DNA from 3 places in the Candidatus Villigracilis saccharophilus genome. Region 2 is predicted to be linked to each of the others. Evidence: riboswitches for the same ligand, from Rfam matches in the RefSeq annotation. Region 2 holds a riboswitch; each other region holds the start of a gene.
What was found. Region 2 has a riboswitch for cyclic di-GMP ahead of IPL17_RS09345 (M23 family metallopeptidase). Riboswitches for the same ligand answer to the same signal wherever they lie in the genome.
Positions count from the first base shown of each region.

Region 1: linked by a shared signal. The riboswitch ahead of IPL17_RS03970 (hypothetical protein) and the one ahead of IPL17_RS09345 (M23 family metallopeptidase) in region 2 are both predicted to bind cyclic di-GMP.
Region 3: linked by a shared signal. The riboswitch ahead of IPL17_RS18900 (bifunctional metallophosphatase/5'-nucleotidase) and the one ahead of IPL17_RS09345 (M23 family metallopeptidase) in region 2 are both predicted to bind cyclic di-GMP.

Region 1 is NZ_JADJSO010000007.1:2,054-6,325, reverse strand. It holds gene IPL17_RS03980 (tetratricopeptide repeat protein) at 1-631, shown strand, start outside; gene IPL17_RS03975 (S8 family peptidase) at 723-2,174, opposite strand; gene IPL17_RS03970 (hypothetical protein) at 2,171-2,587, opposite strand; cyclic di-GMP riboswitch class I at 2,671-2,759, opposite strand; gene IPL17_RS03965 (hypothetical protein) at 2,891-3,337, opposite strand; gene IPL17_RS03960 (response regulator) at 3,334-4,050, opposite strand; gene IPL17_RS03955 (ATP-binding protein) at 4,043-4,272, opposite strand, start outside.
Region 2 is NZ_JADJSO010000022.1:86,288-90,559, forward strand. It holds gene IPL17_RS09340 (InlB B-repeat-containing protein) at 1-1,162, shown strand, start outside; cyclic di-GMP riboswitch class I at 1,406-1,496, shown strand; cyclic di-GMP riboswitch class I at 1,576-1,666, shown strand; gene IPL17_RS09345 (M23 family metallopeptidase) at 1,927-3,714, shown strand; gene IPL17_RS09350 (hypothetical protein) at 3,899-4,126, shown strand; gene IPL17_RS09355 (hypothetical protein) at 4,128-4,272, opposite strand, start outside.
Region 3 is NZ_JADJSO010000059.1:73,728-77,999, forward strand. It holds gene IPL17_RS18885 (hypothetical protein) at 1-581, shown strand, start outside; gene IPL17_RS18890 (DinB family protein) at 627-1,499, opposite strand; gene IPL17_RS18895 (response regulator) at 1,486-2,103, opposite strand; cyclic di-GMP riboswitch class I at 2,318-2,400, shown strand; gene IPL17_RS18900 (bifunctional metallophosphatase/5'-nucleotidase) at 2,555-4,270, shown strand.

The DNA.
Region 1 (4,272 bases), on a different contig from region 2:
GCAGATTGACCGTGGTAATACAGATGAAGCTCGGCAATACTTGGAAGAAGCGTTGAATCAAGCTGAGCAAATCGGTCATAATTTTCATATTGCATTGTCTAATCATAATCTGAGCGTACTTTTCAATGCTCTTGGAGAATGGTCACTTGCTCTTGAACACAGCTTGCGAAGTGAAGCATTGCTCAAGAGTCTTGGAGAAAAAGCTACCTTGGTGGATGTGTTCGTGAATAAGGGTAGTATTTACCTTGGAATGAATGACCTTATAAAGGCTGCCCAGTGTGGAGAATCCGCTGTTTCCTTGCTGGCTGAATTTACCGCCGATACTGACACAGAAGTCAAAGGGACCGCCTTGAGATTGCTGGGCGATGTTGCTTTGGCCGTGAATAATGCGGATGAAGCCGAAAGACAATATCGTCAGGCGGAGCAGATCTTTGAAGCGACTGACAATCACTTGGAGCACGGACGTTTACTAATGCGGCGGGCACGTCTTGCTGCGCTTAAATCTGACCGCGAACTCTCCAAATCCTATCTTAAGAATGCAGAAAGAACTTTCAATCAATTAGGCGCTCGTTTGGATATCCAAAAACTGGACACCCTGGAACGGGAGTTGCGTTTTCCTCACAATTCATAATTTTATTGCTCGTTTTTTTCTAAATTTTTGCTTAATTTAAAAAGCCCCGACTTTTGGGTCGGGGGCTTTTATGTTCTTTATGTCTATTGTATTATTGGTCGAGCAGGAAGAACGATGTAGCTGTGTTGGAATTTTCAGCATCCGGACTTTCCCCGGCTGCAAAGCCATCCATGAATGTGGGATCTGAAATAGTACCGGCCCATGTACCGCGAGCCCCAGCCCACGTTCCACGTGCGCCAGCCCACGTGCTGTAACCGCCGGCCCATGTACCGCGAGCCCCAGCCCACGTTCCACGTGCACCGGCCCAAGTTCCGCGAGCTCCAGCCCACGTTCCACGTGCACCGGCCCAAGTTCCGCGAGCTCCAGCCCAAGCGCCATATTCACCCGCCCAAGTTCCGCGAGCTCCGGCCCACGTTCCTCGAGCTCCATCCCATACTCCGTAACCGCCAGCCCAGTCTGCGTATGGATCATATAAGCGGAAGGTAGCGGTAGCTTCGTCGTAGTATGAGTAGCCTTCGTAATGGATCGTTCCAGCCAGGTCGGCTTGGATATCCATCCCGTCATTGGCGGTTCCGCTGACTTCAGCGAAGACTGCGTCAGGAGCATTTACCATGCCCGCGCCTTGCTGCCACATGCTGTATAAGGCGTCTGTGGTGTTCGCATCCACCCATGGGAGGGCAGTGCCTGTTAACCGCATTTTGACTTCGTTAGGAGTAAGGGAAGGGTTGTTTGAAATAACAAGTGCCGCGACACCTGAGACGACCGCTGTTGCTTGCGAGGTTCCTGCCAGATTGAAATAGGATTTCTTAATCCAATTATCCGGATATTGTTTGACAAGCACTGATTTTGCCGGTACCACTGAGGTGATGTGTCCACCTGGAGCGATTAGATCGGGTTTTACAAAACCATCCAGGGTAGGTCCTGTACCAGAAAACGGAGTAATATAGTCGTCGTTCCAGTCTGCGGGGGTGAAATTGTCAGTGAATGCACCTACTGTGATAACGTATGGGTTATTCCCCGGAACCGTGACGGTCATAGGATCTGGTCCGTTATTGCCCGCGGCAACAATCACGGTCAAACCATTTGCCCAAACCTGGGTTACTGCTTGATTAAGAGGATCAGCCCAATATGGAGATTGAACCGGAGCGACTAGGGAGAGATTGACGATCCGGATATTATAGCGTGCTTGATTTTCGAGAACCCACTGAAGCCCCATGATCACTGTTTCGTAGGTGCCGTATCCGGTTTCATCCAGAACGCGCACACCAGCAAGTTTGACATCTGGAGCTACTCCATTCCAGTCGCCATCTGCGCCCTTCTGGCTGTTGGCAATGATACCGGCGACGTGGGACCCGTGGCCGTTGGGATCAATGGGTTTGCGGCTTGAGGAAATAAAATCCTTCCATGCAACAATACGATTGGATTTATTGTTCGCGCCTTTTGCTAACATCGGCAATTCGCCGAATATACCTGTATCGAGTACTGCCACGGTCACGCCAGAGCCGATCACTCCCTCTCCCCAAACGATATCAGCACCGATCACGTTCGGATAGTCGGTGGTGGTAACGCCTTTTCCTTATTCTTTTCTTCAACATTACTATCTTTACTATCTTTCTTCTTTTCCTTGTCATCCTCGCCAGGTTTATCATCATCGCTGGATTGAATAGTTCCATTAGGCACGACTGCGACGATTTCTTTTTCCAGGCGTAATCGGGCAGCGGCCTGATCGGTAAGCAGTGCGCCAACGGAGCGAATAATATCCAAACGTGAGGTGATCGTACCGCCGTGTTTTTCGACCAATTGGGCAGCTGTGTCAGTGGTGGTCGCCTGAATGATGTATGACTGCTGTTTTTGGGTTGCCGAGACGGGTGTTTCGCCAATGAGGCTGACCAGCACTCCCAGAATAGCTAACGCCATCATTGTCTTTAGTATGTAAGTAAATCTTTGTTTTTTCATGGCTGCCTCCAAAAAATCTCTCAAAAACAAACAGGCCTGGCTATTTTTGCCAGGCCTGCAAGACAGGTAACAATTGTCTCAACTTCGGCGGCCTGGCGATCGTGACCGATTTCTCGGTTTTAGACCCGTGGCTTTGCGTCGTCGGTTTTCACCGATTTTGCCTTTTCGTTTCTTTTATAGTTACATCATATCACTTTCCGAAGAAAATACTATATCCTTACAAAACTGATAAAAATTCCTGGTGTAATTATCCCTTGTCAGGAATAATGTAGGTGTAAGACTCGAGTAAATCGCACGCTTTGGTTATCCGTAATTATCCTTTCGCGCGATTTTGATAGGCTCTACTATTATGTTTGCTTCAGCAGACAGGCCGAGAAGTTTGATTATATTTGAACGAGTAATATACGCGTTTCCTTCAATTAAGACCCTTCCATTAATATCTTTAATCGGTTTGACTGCAAGCATACCAACCTCAAGCTCCTTAAGCGTAATCTCCCTGACTCGGTTTTCTTCCGGAATGGGCTGAAAGCTGTGCAGGGTGGTAAGCGCTTGAATGACTTCCGGCATATAACGATTTTGAGTGGCTTTTAACTTGGCAAGGATCTCGTCATGCATTAAACCCTTTAACAGAAGTTGATCATAGTCTATACAGATATTGAGAATATGCGATCCCAGATCAACCATATAGATTTCCGGGAAAGATGGATCAAGGCACAGATCATCAATCGAACGATCTTGACCGATGATCACTTTCGTAACCAGCTCAAGGCGGGGTATGTTTTCAATAGTTTACTGGCTGCAAAGGGGTGGTTTGAAAATATCACAGCCTCTGGCGCATTGAACATCTGGTTATCTTCAATTTTATCCAGCATCTGTTGTGAAAAAGTGATCCAGCCTAATTGCGAAAGAGCGGCTGCCATCTCATATTGCCAACCGTTGTTAATTTTTAGCTCTTTAACAATATGAGCGACAAGTTGTTGGGTGCGTAATGAGCGCCCATACGCTTTGGGATTGACGATTGCCAGTACTTCTGTAAGCATACTAATGGATTCTTTTAGTGTGTTTTCAAGAAGCTCTTTTTCAGACATGATCAATTGGTACTGTCTTAAGCCGGCGTTTAATGATTGGGTGAGTAATTTGCCTGAACAGGGCTTGGAGAGGAAGCGAAATATTTGACCCTTATTAATGGCATCCATGGCTGTTGGCAGGTCAGCATTGCCAGTCAGGATCATGCGAACGGTGTTAGGAGCTAAGTCCATTGCCTGAGTTAGAAATTTAATTCCATCCATTTTTGGCATGCGGAAATCCGATACAATCACGGCATAAGGACCGCTGCTGGAAATCTTTTCCAATCCTTCAAAGCCACTTTCAGCGACATCAATATTGTATTGCGTACTCAACTCGCGCTGGAGTGAATTGAGCAGGAGAATTTCATCGTCAACAAGAAGAATTTTATCAGTCATAATTTGCTCTTCTAGGTAAACGAATGGTAAACGTTGTCCCCTTGCCGGTCTCGCTCTCGAATTCTAATGTGCCGCCATGTTTTTTAACGATCACAGTATATGCAATCGCCAGCCCCTGGCCTGTTCCACGGCCTATATCCTTGGTTGTAAAAAAAGGATCAAAAATCTTGCTTTGGATTTCTTTTGGGATACCTGTTCCGTTGTCAGTGATACTCATTTCGA
Region 2 (4,272 bases):
AACAAATTCGCCGGTTATCTTCAACGGGACTCCACAGGCGGCGACTGTGACTGGCTCAGTTGCGGGTACGGTTAGCAATATTAAATATAATGGCGTCGCAACCGTGCCGACCAATGCCGGCACCTATACGGTCACAGCGAATTTCGTGCCAAACGATCCGACCGCTTATAACAGCCTGACGAATGCCGTTGCTGGTTCTTTTTCAATCAACAAAGCCACGCCGACATTATCTGTAACGAATTCGCCGGTCGTCTTTAATGCCACTCCACAAGCGGCGATTGTGACTGGCTCAGTTGCGGGTACGGTTGGCAATATTAAATATAATGGATCTGCAACCGTGCCAACAGCTATCGGCACATATGCCATCACAGCAGACTTCGTGGCGGGTGATAGTGCCAACTACAATAGCCTGATCAACGCGGCAGCTGGAGACTTTGTGATCAATAATGGTTCCGGCGGCTTGGGTTCTGGTGGAGATACAACCGGAGTCTTTCGGCCGAGTAATGGGCTTTTGTATCTGAAGAATGCCAACACAACGGGCTTTGCAGATATCGCCATTAACTATGGATTGGGAGGAGATTATCCTATAACAGGAGATTGGGACGGTAACGGAACAGATACGATTGGAATTTATCGCAACGGCTCTTTCTACCTGCGCAATTCCAACACCATTGGTTTTGCTGACCTGGAGTTCGCCTTTGGTCTTCCAGGTGATCAGCCGGTTTCTGGGGACTGGGATGGGGATGGCACTGATACAATCGGTGTCTATCGCAACGGCCAATTCCTGCTGCGCAACAGCAATTCTGCGGGGCCAGCGGATACGAGCTTCTATCTTGGAAACCCGGGCGATGTTGGCATTGCAGGGGATTGGGATGGTGACGGTCTGGATACCACCGGGGTCTTCCGCCCAAGCAATGGTGTGATCTTCCTGAAGAATACAAATGTAAGCGGATTCGCAGACGTTGCGCTAAATTATGGCTTGGCTAATGACCAACCTGTGATCGGCGATTGGAACGATGATGGAATTGATACCATTGGGGTATATCGAAACGGTTCCTTCTACCTGCGGAATTCCAATACGATAGGGTTCGCAGATATAGTATTCGCTTTGGGCATCCCCGGTGATATGCCGATCTCAGGCAACTGGGATGGGATCCCATAAAATATACTGATCGAATTTTGTAAAAACGAGAAACATGGCTATGCTGTCGGGGAGCATAGCCATGTTCTTTTTAATTGTGAGTTCAAAGTTTTTTTGGCTGAGACTGCGTGTATCGAGGCCTCTACAAGACGTATTCCACAAACATGATTATGCCTGCAGTTACCTTACAATAATATGGGGTGACTTTTCTGATTTGAAAAGTGAAAAACCTGAAGGATGTGCTAAACTAAAAACAGATAAATGTTAATGAAATCGCAAACCTGTTGAAAAACAGGGACGCAAAGTCATGGGTCTAAAGTTGTTGACATACAACCAGGATCGCCAGACCGCTGAAAACCACATGTTTTGTGTTTCCATTCGCGGATCTGGCAAAAGTCAGATCCGTTTTTATTTGAACTTTAAGAGTCTATCGTATCGATAAATCGCAAACCTGTTGAAAAGCAGGAACGCAAAGCTATGGGTCTAAAGCTGAGTTCGCACAGCCATGATCGCCAAGCTGCCGAAAACGAGCAGTCGAGATTGCTTACATTTCAAAAATGCAAAAGATCTGGATGCTCATATGAAGGAATATTTTCATGACATCCAGGAATCAAATCAGTCAATTCAAAAATGTAGTTTTCACCAGCTCATTATTAATTTGCATTTTGTTCTGCGCATTTGCGGTTCCTGAGGGGGTTCAAGCGAAGGATAATTCCGGTTTAGCTGCAAGCATAATTTTGTCAGATGGCGAGTTTGTGTACGGACCTAATGTGGGGGATTTTAGTTTGAAATCTTACCTTAGCACCAATGCTCCTCACCTGTTGGTATATGCTGATGATCTATATGGCCGCTCGGAATATTTCAGTATAAACCCAAAAATTTATCTGACCTTGTTGGAAATTCATTCCCAATTAATTTCCAATCCCAATGCTGAAAAATTGGAAGATGCTTTTGGTTTGGATGCCGGTCATTTTATTTCTCAGGTTGAATACCTGTCAAATAAAATGACAGAGGCTTATTATTTGCATCTTTATTCCTACTCTCCGCTGTCTGTTTCACAGCGGTCTCTGGAATCTTTTGTTACTTCGGATGGGTATACTGTCAGTGTAGCATCAGGCACCAATGCGGGGACCTATGCGATCATCGCGGGACTTGCCGCAATGAATGAAAAAAACATATCATTGATACTGGATAACAGCCAAGCCAATGGCTTTTACCAGACTTATGCAAGATTATTTGGAAATAATAGTCCGCTTGATGAAAACAACCTTGTAAGCCTGTCTGCGGAATCGGGAATGCCAGTCGCACCGGATAACTTATTACAACTCCCCTATCTGCAGGGAACATCATGGAGATTTGGGGGCGTTCATGATAACAGCGGATGTATCACTAATACAAATTGCACGTTCCGGGATGCTTCTTCTTTGGATTTCTATCCTGGAGGTCTTTCCTGGGGATCTGATACAAGCAATACCTGGATAGTTGCAAGCGCTGCAGGAATTCCGATCCAAGTTTCTGCGTGTTATTTTAAAATTTTACATGCAGATGGGTGGGAGACAACTTATTATCATCTTGAAAACATACAAAGCTTTTCAGGTTCAATTAAACAAAATGACAAAATAGGTGTGGTCGCAAATACACCTGCAGAAGCCACATGCTCTGGCGGTGCATCATCTGTTCCTCACGTTCATTTCACTCTTAAGCACAATGGAGCGCTTGTTGCGATTAATGGCACGCCTCTCTCGGGATGGTATGTTCATAGTGGCCGTTGGAGTTATGATACGGATCCTGGTTATATGTGGCTCGAGAAAGCAGGCGTAAAAAAGGACATTAATAACAATTTGCTGCTTAGCGAAGCACTGCCTGCATCTCCAATCATCACAAATTATGCGACTGGAGTCTTTCGGCCAGCCAATGGAGCCTTGTACTTGAAAAATAGTAATACTGACGGATTCGCGAATGTCGTCATAAATTATGGATTGGGAGGAGATTATCCTGTAGTGGGCGATTGGGATGGTAATGGAACAGATACGATCGGCGTCTATCGAAACGGTACTTTCTACCTGCGTAATTCAAATACATTGGGTTTCGCAGATATTGTGTTTTCTTTCGGCCAGGCAGGCGATCAACCGATTGCCGGGGATTGGGATGGAGACGGTGTTGATACGATTGGGGTCTATCACAACGGTCAGTTTTTGTTGCGCAACAGCAATTCCACAGGAGATGCTGATACGACCTTTCTCCTTGGTAACCCGGGTGATGTGGGCATTGTCGGCGATTGGAATGGCGATGGTTTGGATACCACCGGAGTATTTCGTCCGAATAATGGGGTGATTTTCCTGAAAAACGCGAACGTCAGCGGCTTTGCGGATGTTGCGCTCAATTACGGGTTGAAGGGCGACCAACCTGTGACTGGTGATTGGAATAATGATGGGGTTGATACGATCGGGGTCTATCGCAATGGGGTGTTTATGCTGAGGAACAGTAATACGATTGGCTTTGCTGACCTGGTCTTCGCACTGGGGAATCCTGGCGACATGCCGATTTCCGGGAATTGGGCTGGGATTCAGTAACAAGTACGGATAATTATTTATAGGAATTAGTAGACATGGCTATCGCCTTTGTTCGGTCTAGCCATGTCTATTCTCTTAAAATATTGGATCTTTGTGGTTAAGCCTTATTTCTTATCGTGAATGAGTTTTGAAATATCTATTAGAGCGTAAGCAGACTCTGGTTTAATGCTGCAGCCTGCGTTTATTGACCAACCATACGCCAATCGCTGTTAGCGGAGCCAGTGCTGCTGCCCCGCAGGGTGGGGTTGCTTTTGGCGAAGGTGTGGTTTCGTTTTTACTAGGGCTCGAGATGGGCAGGGGCGTATTCGTAACACGCGGAACAAGAGTTGCCGTTGCATCTACAGCCGAGGCGGCAACTGTACTTTCAGCAGGTGCAATTGTCAGGGTGACAGGAAGCGGAGTGGGAGTTTGAGTCAGCCACGGGAAATTGTATCCGTTTTCAGTTTTATCATTCCCTCTGGGAACATTAAATAAATTGATTCTGCGATCTCCAGAACCTTGGCATCCTTCGGCGCCAGCTCGAGTGCCGTATGTATTTCATTGAATGCACGGTAAACA
Region 3 (4,272 bases), on a different contig from region 2:
GCTACCCGATCATGATCAAACATCCGAAGAGCTACGGCAGTACCGGTATGACAAAGGATTCCCGCGCAGACACGTTAGAAGAAGTTAAGACTCAGGTGGCTAGGATTTGCTCCGAATTTGGCGCGGCTCGCATGGAAGAGTTTATAGTAGGCAAGGAGTTCAATGTCCTTGTCGTTGACAATGTGGATGATTTGAGCGATCCCGTGGCCTATCCTCCAGCGGAATTGATATTTCCTCCCAACGAAGAATTCTGGCATGTGGATATAAAATGGAATTATGATGTGCCGTTTGATTTTAAGCGGGTCATTGACCCGGAATTGGTTGCGCGCCTTCATGATATTGCAAAACGGATGTATCTTGCCATGGGGTTGGTGGGATACGGACGCTGTGACATTCGCATGAATGAAAAAGGGGAGTTGTTTATTTTGGAAATTAATCCCAATCCTGCCATTATGCTGCCGCCTTCTGACTATGGTCCCGCCGATTATATGATTTTGTATGATGCGGATGGGTATAAAGGATTCTTTGACCGAATTTTCCGTGCAGCGCACTTTAGGCACAAAATGAGATTTGCAAAATAAGTGAAAGGACCGCGATTAAACTTCGCGGTCCTTTTGTTATAGTGTTTAATTCTCTAGCGCAGATTGAATTTCCCGTACTCTCAAATTTATATTCTTGGCCAATTCTGAACTGCTTGTCGGATAATTATCGCTGCTGATCATTTTCGCATTTACTTCAGCCAGCGCAGAAAATAAATACCGGATCAACCGTTTGGATTCGCTCGGGGTTTGGCTGACCGCGGTTAGCGTTTTGTCGATTTGAACGGTGTGCTGAATGATGTGCGCTTCAAAACGATGCAGGCGGTGGCGAATGGGGAAGCGGGTTTCTTCCCAAAAGGCGGCTGGCAAATCCAGTTCCTGATCCGTGATATTGGAAAATTCCTGAATGATCGAAGGATGCAGTTCGTGGTGATATGCCAGCATTGCATCAAGCGGACCCTCCATCAGAAATTCATACTCACTTTCGTTTATGCCGTATAGGCGTGGATATTCGGGCTTGGGGATTCTTTCAGGCGTCCATTGGGCAACACGGTGACGTTCTAATGCGTAACGGATAACCGTGCGGAAGGAGAATTCAGCGCCAAGGATGTGCGCATAAGCCTGGCGGATAGCCCATTCGCCATCATTTGGTATGCGTTCTGAAACTTCTTTTGAAACCCCAATGACCACAGCCTGTAAACCCAGGTATTGTTTATGGTATTGACCAAGGATATGTTGCGCCTGTGTCAGCGGTGTGCGGGTCGATGTCAGCAGAACAGCCAGTTGCCGTAGTTCTTGAATCGTCACAAAGAAGGCAAAACGGATTCCTTCTTCATCGTGATCTTTCCATGTCCATTTACGGTCTAGTTCTTTTTCGGAAAGTGGAAGCATGAGCGCTGAGAAGTTTTCGACAGCATTGATTAATTCAGAATTGAACATGGGGAGGTTATTTTTTTTCAAAATGCTCGTGTATCTGGTTCAACAGTTTTTGAATCTCTTCGCGTTCCTGAATAGCCATTTGAAGTGATGCCTGGAAGGATAGTTTTTCCTCTTCTGAAAGAGTTTCTAGAAGGCGTTCAGTGCGGGCGATCTGTGCATTTTTTTGGTCGAGTTTGATCTGAAGGCGTTTCCGATAACCTTTATAAAAATCAGGCTCAGTAAGCGGCTCTTGTGAAGCAGGGATTCCTTTTTTTAGAAGTTCTGAGATCGTTTGCATGAACTGTTCAAGGTCGATCGGCTTTTCGATGAAACGCGTCGCTCCGATATTCAATGCAAATGCCTTATCTTCTGGTGCGACATAGGTTGCTGATAAAAATATCACCGGGATAGCGCGTGTTTCTGAATGTATTCTTAATCTGTGAACAAGGCTGAATCCGTCCATCTTGGGCATCAGGATATCGGTGATGACCAGTAACGGGCGTTCCTTTTGAATAACTTCCAGTGCCTCTTCACCGTTTCGCGCAGTAAGAACCCGGTAGCCTTTGAATTTTAGGGTTGCATCCAATAATTTTAAGATGTCGGGAATATCTTCCACGACTAACAGATAACCAGATTGTGTGTCCATGCTTTTATTTTATCTCTTCTTGACACTTTGTATATGGGAAAAATGTTTTTATTCCATTACACTTCTATTAACTCATGCGGATATTGTTTAACTTAAGTTCACGATCCTTACTTTTGCATATACCGAAGTTAAAAAGCAATGGGACTTAAGTATTATACAAATTCATTGTAAATCAACAATGAATTATGATATAGTTTGTCAACATTACCTGATACGAAAAAATGGGCAAATCCATCGTGAGGTGGTGTCGCAAAGTCATGGATCTGTGGTTGTGATACAGATCGCCAGACTGCCGAAGGATTTTTACCCCTTTGGCAGTGTTTATTTAATAGGAATGGAGGAATGGAAAACAAATAATAAAACCATTGTTGCCAATGTCCTGATATTTTGAACATGCTTTTTCAAATTAACAATCAAATTCTCACTTGCCAAAGGAAAGGATTTTTCACCAATGAAGAATAAAAAAGTTTTCTCAATATTGCTTTTGCTGGTTCTGCTTTCGACCCTGATCGTATCAACTGTTTCAGCCAAGCCTTCTCCGACTGTCGATGTTCAAATCTTAGCTGTTAATGACTTTCATGGAAACCTTGAACCACCAGCTGGTTCGTCCGGGCGTATTGGAACGATCAATGCTGGCGGCGCGGAATATCTTGCCACTCACATCAATACCTTGCGCGCCCTCAATCCGAATACTGTTGTGGTATCCGCTGGCGATATGATCGGCGCAAGCCCGCTGCTTTCTGCACTTTTCCATGATGAACCAAGCATTGAAGCTTTCAATGCGATGGGTCTGGATTTTAATGCTGTTGGCAATCACGAATTCGATGAAGGTTTTGTTGAGTTGTTACGCATGCAAAAAGGCGGTTGCCATCCTGTTGATGGTTGTTTGGACGGCGATGATTTTGCGGGAGCAAAGTTTAAATATCTGGCTGCCAATGTTGTTTTTAATGATAGCGATGATGAAGATGATGATGACAGTAAGAAAAACAAAGACGAAGATCTCAAGACTCTCTTCCCTGCCTATAAGATCCGTGAATTTAATAGTGTCAAGGTTGCCTTTATTGGCATGACGCTCGAGGGTACGCCGAGTATTGTTACGCCTTCAGGTGTTGCCGGTCTTACCTTTTTGGACGAAGCTGATACCGTCAATGCTCTGATCCCTGAGCTTAAGAAAGAAGGTGTCCAAACCATTGTAGTTCTGATCCATGAAGGCGGCGCCCAGGTGGCTCCCGCTCCTTACAATGGCTGTGAGGGTATTTCCGGTGCCATTGTAGATATCGTCAATCGCTTTGACCCGGAAGTGGATGTGGTCATCAGCGGACATACTCACAATGCGTATAACTGTACGATCAATAATATGCTCGTTACGAGTGCCGCATCCTTTGGACGTGTTGTGACCGATGTTGACCTGACGATCAATCGCAAGTCAGGTGAAGTTGTCAGCATGTCTGCCAATAACAATATTGTTACTCGTGATGTCGCAAAGGATGGTTTCATCACCGCGCTCATCGCTAAATATAATGCAATTGCCGCCCCGCTTGCCAACCGTGTTATTGGAGTGATTACTGCCACGATCACACGTACCAATAATGCCGCAGGCGAGTCGGCTTTGGGTGATGTGATCGCAGATGCGCAATTGTATGCCACGGCAGATCCAGCCAACGGCGGGGCTGTGATCGCTTTTATGAATCCGGGCGGAATCCGTACTGACCTGAATTTTGCGGGCAGTACGGCCGGTGAAGGCGATGGGAAGGTTACCTACGGCGAATCGTTCGCGGTCCAGCCATTCGGTAATAATTTGACGACCATTACCATGACGGGAACTCAGATCAAGGCGGTCTTGGAACAGCAGTTTAACAATCCCGCTGCAGGCCAAAATCGTATCTTGCAGATCTCCAATGGATTTACATATAGCTGGAGCCTGTCTGCGCCTGTTGGAAGCAAGATCTCGAACATGATGCTTAATGGTGTTGCGATCAGTGATACCTCCACATACCGTGTGACAGTGAATAGCTTCCTTGCCGACGGCGGTGACAATTTCTTCGCATTCAAAGACGGGACTGACCGCCTTGGCGGCGCAGTGGATACCGACGCTTTGGAGAAATACTTTGTCGCCTTCCCGCTCGTTGCTCCTGGCCCTCAAAACCGCATAACTGTACTCCCGTAATA